Linked DNA regions of Bacillus pumilus. The protein of the gene in region 1 interacts with the protein of each later gene in a pairwise test. Links are inferred from orthologs where the notes say so. Each region holds a gene or a part of one and is shown in the gene's direction. Other genes may lie near its edges.

Region 1 (3,072 bases):
GACGCGCTCTCAGCTTTCTTTGTAACAAGACCAGAAAAATTCGATGTGATTGTGGCCAGTAATTTGTTTGGTGATATTTTGACAGACCTTGGGGCCGCCATTATGGGAAGTATTGGCGTAGCGCCTGCCGCCAACATTAATGTAAATGGTAAATACCCATCCATGTTTGAGCCTGTACACGGATCAGCTCCAGACATTGCGGGAAAAGGAATCGCCAACCCAATCGGTCAAATCTGGACCGCTAAACTCATGCTGGATCATTTCGGAGAGGAAGAACTGGGCACACATCTGCTCGAAACCATCGAATCAGTCACAGCAGATGGCTTTTTAACGGCAGACATCGGTGGCGCCTATCAAACGCAAGAAGTCACAAACGAAATCATCACACGATTGAAGAAATAATCCGTCATTAGAACCGCATCTCCACGTCTGCTATAATAAAAGGATGGATAGAAGAAAGAGATGTGAAATCTAGTGTCAAAAACAGTTGTATTAGCAGAGAAACCTTCAGTCGGACGTGATCTTGCACGTGTGCTGAAGTGTCATAAAAAAGGAAATGGCTTTTTAGAAGGAGATCAATACATTGTGACGTGGGCGCTTGGCCATTTGGTCACACTGGCTGATCCAGAAGGCTACGGAAAAGAATTTCAATCCTGGCGTTTAGAGGATTTACCAATCATTCCCGAACCGCTTAAGCTTGTGGTGATGAAAAAAACAGGCAAACAATTCCAAGCAGTGAAAGCGCAGCTTGCGAGGAAAGATGTCAAAGACATTGTCATCGCAACAGATGCTGGACGTGAAGGGGAGCTTGTCGCTCGATGGATTCTTGAAAAAGCGCATGTGAAAAAGCCTTTGAAACGATTATGGATCTCATCTGTCACGGACAAAGCCATTCAAGAAGGCTTTAAACGATTAAAAGACGGCAAAGAATACGATAACCTGTATCGCTCAGCCGTTGCACGTGCAGAGGCAGACTGGATTGTCGGCATCAACGCAACAAGAGCGCTGACAACGAAGTTCAATGCACAGCTTTCCTGCGGACGGGTGCAAACACCAACGATCGCCATGATCGCCAAACGAGAAGAAGACATTCAGCAATTTCAGCCGAAGCCGTTCTATGGATTGACTGCACAAGTAGATGGACTGACTTTGACATGGCAGGATGCCAAAACAAAGCAAAACCGGACATTCCAAGAGAGTGTGATCAAAGAACGCTTGACAGCCTGCGAAGGAAAACCAGCAGTGGTTGATGCGTTGAAAAAAACAGCGAAAAAAGCTTTCGCGCCGGGACTGTACGATCTGACTGAATTGCAGCGTGATGCACATAAACGCTATGGTTTTTCAGCCAAAGAAACATTATCTACGCTTCAGCGATTGTATGAGCAGCATAAGCTCGTAACATATCCACGTACAGATTCACGATTTATTTCAGCGGATATCGTTCCTACATTGAAAGATCGTTTAAAAGGAATGAACGTCAGACCGTACGCCCAGCATGTGAACCGGATTTTACAATCAGGTGTGAAAGCGCACAAAGGCTTCGTCAATGATGCCAAAGTGTCAGATCACCATGCGATTATTCCAACCGAGGAAGAGCTGTACCCAGGAGTATTAAGCGATAAAGAGCGTAAATTATATGACCTCATTGCCAAACGTTTCCTTGCGGTACTCATGAATCCTTTCGAGTATGAGGAAACAACGGTCATCACCAAAATAGGCAGTGAAACGTTCACAGCAAAAGGGAAAACCGTGCAAGCAGCTGGCTGGAAAGCCGTGTACGATGACTCATATGAAGAAGAGGAATCAGCCGAGGCAGATCAACATTTGCCGCTGCTTTCAGAAGGACAGTCACTAGACGTTCGACAGCTGAAAGAGACAAGAGGAGAAACGAAGCCTCCTGCACGTTTTAATGAAGCGACCCTATTATCTGCTATGGAAAACCCAGCGGCATTTATGCAGAACGAGGAAAAGGACTTAGTGAAAACCCTTGGTGAAACAGGTGGTCTAGGGACAGTAGCAACAAGAGCGGATATTATTGAAAAGCTGTTCAATAGCTTCTTAATTGAGAAAAAGGGCAAAGACATTTTCATCACATCGAAAGGGAAGCAGCTGCTCTCGTTAGTGCCTGAGGACTTAAAGTCCCCTGCGTTAACAGCGGAATGGGAACAAAAGCTTTCTAAAATCGCCAAAGGGCAATTGAAGGCTTCTCAATTCATGAGTGAAATGAAGTCATATGCCAAACAAGCCGTATCTGAAATCAAACAGACGAACCAGACCTTTAAGCATGACAATGTCACTGGCACCCATTGTCCAGACTGCGGTAAACTCATGCTGAAAGTGAATGGAAAACATGGCACGATGCTCGTTTGTCAGGACCGAGAATGCGGCCATCGTAAAAATGTGGCGAAGAAAACAAACGCACGCTGCCCGAACTGTCATAAAAAGCTCGAGCTGCGCGGAGAAGGCGATGGCAAAATCTTTGCTTGTGTATGCGGCCATAGAGAAAAGCTGTCTGTCTTCGAAAAACGCAAATCTCAATCCAATCAAAAGAAAGCCAGTAAGCACGATGTGTCTAAATATATGAAGAAACAAAAGAAAGTGGAAGAACCAATTAATAACGCACTAGCTGAACAATTAAAGAAGTTAAAATTAGATCAATAGTTCTATAAAAACCCGTGCGGAAACGCATGGGTTTTTCAGTATTATTAAGTATATAGACATATTGTTTTTCTGAAAATGGGAATAAATATGCGAAAAGGCTCGTAATTTGGCATAAAATATTCATTTAAATTTAAACAAAAACGCTCTATAATAAATCGTTAGATGCTTAGAGAACGCGGAATTGAAAGGGGACACGAATGCATACACGCATATATCGTACAGCAATTGTTTTACTCATTGTCATTCTACTAGGCGGATGTACCTGGGAACAGCAGAAAGAATCAGCTGATCCAGTATCATCTCAGCCCGTTTTGCCTGGAGAATATTTTATCACTCACCACTTAATGACAGATCAAGGCTTAATTCGCACCTCTTTTGCAGAGCAGCACATCTACTTATCTGAATCACTTG
Region 2 (3,082 bases), 2.0 Mb from region 1 along the record:
TGACTACTTATTTGGATCGGCTGAATGGCCGCTGATCCTTGTCATTATTGGTTCTGTGCTCATGGGCGGACTCATTGTGGCTTTTGCAGGGATTTTCCAAATTATGAAACTAAAACGTGAACTAAAGGCATTAAAAGCTGAGCGTGCAGCCGCACCTGCACCTGCTGTTTCGAATAAAAAGATCGACAAAGACGTTCAAAAGAAACCGAATGTGACGCCTTTAAAAGAACAGCCAGCATCATTTAACCGGAAGGAAAAATAATCTTCCAGCACAATTTCATAAAATAAAAATTGAAACCCCTCAGGCCACTCTAGTATAATAGTGTGGTTGAGGGGTGAATTTATGTTATTATCCAAAATGCGCTGGGAATATGAACATCCAAGCGAAGAAAAAGTGAAATCACTCTCTGAAAATCTGAATATTTCAGCGCTGACTGCATCGCTTCTTGTAAAAAGAGGACTTGAAGAAGTAGAAGAAGCGAGGTCTTTTTTATTTGATCAAAAAGCCGAATTTCATGATCCATTTCTATTAAAAGGAATGAAAGAGGCAGTAGAGCGCATCAACAAAGCGATCGAAGAGCAGGAATCGATTGTGATCTTCGGAGACTATGATGCGGATGGTGTGACAAGTACGTCTGTGCTTTTACATACATTAAAAGAGTTGTCTGCGAAAGTAGACTTTTATATTCCAGATCGATTTAAAGAAGGCTATGGGCCTAATGAACAGGCTTTCCGATATATCAAAGAGCAAGGCGCATCGCTTGTCATCACCGTCGATACAGGCATTGCAGCTGTAAATGAAGCACGTATTGCAAAAGAAATAGGGTTAGACCTGATCATTACAGATCACCATGAACCAAGTGAGGAACTGCCTGAGGCACTTGCGATTGTTCATCCTAAGCAGCCAGGCTGTGAGTATCCCTTTAAAGAACTTGCCGGTGTAGGCGTAGCATTTAAAGTGGCGCATGCACTTCTTGGAAAGCTGCCAACTCAGCTGTTAGATCTTGCGGCAATTGGGACAATAGCGGATCTTGTGCCGCTTCATGATGAGAATAGATGGCTCGCTAAAAAAGGGCTTATGCAGCTTAGGCAGTCGAATAGACCAGGGCTGAAGGCGTTATTGAAAGAAGCAGGTGCTACTCTTGAAGAAGCAAATGAGGAAACGGTCGGCTTTCAAATTGCGCCAAGGCTGAATGCTGTAGGACGAATTGAACAGGCCGATCCAGCTGTTCATCTTCTCATGACAGAGGATAAGGATGAAGCAGAAGAACTCGCTCGTTTTGTACAAGAACTGAATAAAGAACGTCAAAAAATTGTGAGTACGATCACAGAAGAAGCCATTCAAATGGTGGAAGAGACAGGTGATGACCAGTCTGCAATCGTAGTAGCGAAAGCTGGCTGGAATCCGGGTGTTGTCGGAATTGTTGCCTCTAAATTGACGGATACATTTTCTCGTCCGGCGATTGTGCTTGGAATAGATGAAGAGACGCAAATGGCAAAAGGATCAGCGCGGAGTATTCCTGGCTTCGATCTATTTTTCCATTTAAGCAAATGCCGTGACATTCTGCCGCATTTTGGCGGGCACCCGATGGCTGCGGGTATGACACTTCGAGCGGATGATGTTCCTTTACTAAGGGAAAGATTAAATCAATATGCGAATGAAACGTTGACAGAAGAAGATTTTATTCCGATTCAGCGGGTTGATGCTGTATGCAAGGTAGACGAGTTGACGGTTGAAGCAATTGAAGAAGTGGGGATGCTGTCACCATTTGGCATGCAGAATCCAAAGCCGTTCATCATGATTGAAGATGTGAGACTTGAAGAAATCCGAACAATTGGAGCAAATCAGAATCATATTAAAATGTCTCTGAAAGACGAAGACCAGCTGCTTGACTGTGTCGGTTTTCATCAAGGTCAATTAAAAGAAGAAGTTGTCACAGGTAGCCGCATTTCCGTCATTGGTGAAATGTCCATCAATGAATGGAATAACCGGAAGAAACCACAGCTCATGCTAAAAGATGCCCGAGTAGATGAGTGGCAGCTGTTTGATTTGCGCGGCAAAAAGGATTGGGAAAAGACAATCTCCACGCTTGACCCAGAAAAATATGTGGTGGTCTGTTTTGACGAAGAAACAAAACAGGAAGTCAAAATCCCGATTCATCATGTCCATGCAGAAAATGTTTCAACATTCGATGTAGAAGGCAAGTATGTTGTCTTTGCAGATGTTCCAGCAGATGAACACTTACTAAGGCAGCTGTTAGAAAACCAAAAGCCAGCTAGAGTTTATACGGTTTTCCAAAGAAAAGAAGATCATTTCATGTCCTCTTTCCCTAGCCGTGATCAATTCAAATGGTTTTATGGATTCTTGTTAAAGCGAGGAAGTTTCCCTCTCAAGGAGCAAGGAATGGAGCTTGCGAAACATAGAGGCTGGACAAAAGATACAATGATTTTTATGACAAAGGTGTTTTTTGAACTCGGTTTTGTTAAAATAGAGAATGGTGTGCTGTCAATAGTACGTGATGCCCCTAAAAAAGATTTAACAGCATCAGCATCCTATACAGCAAAACAACGATTGATGGAACTCGATCAAACACTAACATATTCCTCAGCCAAAGAGCTGAAGGAATGGCTGAATAGCATAATGAGCGAAGTCTCACCTGTGCTTTGACGTACGAGGAGGAAAAGGAAAAGATGGATTTAAAACAATATGTGACAGTTGTACCTGACTACCCAAAGGAAGGTGTACAATTTAAAGATATTACAACGTTAATGGATAAAGGCGAAGTGTACCGTTATGCAACGGATCAAATCGTTGAATACGCGAAGGAAAGAGACATTGATCTCATTGTTGGACCTGAAGCGCGTGGATTCATTATTGGCTGCCCTGTAGCATACGCACTTGGTGTAGGTTTTGCACCGGTTCGTAAAGAAGGAAAGCTTCCTCGTGAAGTCGTTAAAGTCGAATACGGCTTAGAATATGGGAAAGATGTATTAACGATTCATAAAGATGCGATTCGTCCTGGTCAACGTGTATTGATTACAGATGACTTACTTGCGACTGGTGGAACAATTGAAGCGTCCA

The links. The genes of interacting proteins can lie anywhere in the genome.
Region 2: the proteins of CKW02_RS02375 (region 1) and recJ interact in binary tests that used the Escherichia coli proteins (3 or more experiments, as listed by UniProt). The link is inferred for Bacillus pumilus from one-to-one orthologs.

The regions. Positions count from the first base shown.
Region 1 is NZ_LT906438.1:485,225-488,296, forward strand. Bases 73-3,067 are described here. They hold CKW02_RS02375 (DNA topoisomerase III), read left to right. Parts: upstream 73-474; coding sequence 475-2,661; downstream 2,662-3,067. Other genes in these bases: CKW02_RS02370 (tartrate dehydrogenase), read left to right, coding at 73-402; CKW02_RS02380 (glycosyl hydrolase family 8), read left to right, coding at 2,859-3,067. Outside these bases: more of CKW02_RS02370, read left to right, coding at 1-72; more of CKW02_RS02380, read left to right, coding at 3,068-3,072.
Region 2 is NZ_LT906438.1:2,447,227-2,450,308, reverse strand. The notes cover bases 1-3,005. They hold recJ (single-stranded-DNA-specific exonuclease RecJ), read left to right. Parts: upstream 1-343; coding sequence 344-2,668; downstream 2,669-3,005. Other genes in these bases: CKW02_RS12605 (adenine phosphoribosyltransferase), read left to right, coding at 2,692-3,005; CKW02_RS12615 (LapA family protein), read left to right, coding at 1-262. Outside these bases: more of CKW02_RS12605, read left to right, coding at 3,006-3,082. UniProt on the Escherichia coli protein: Single-stranded-DNA-specific exonuclease.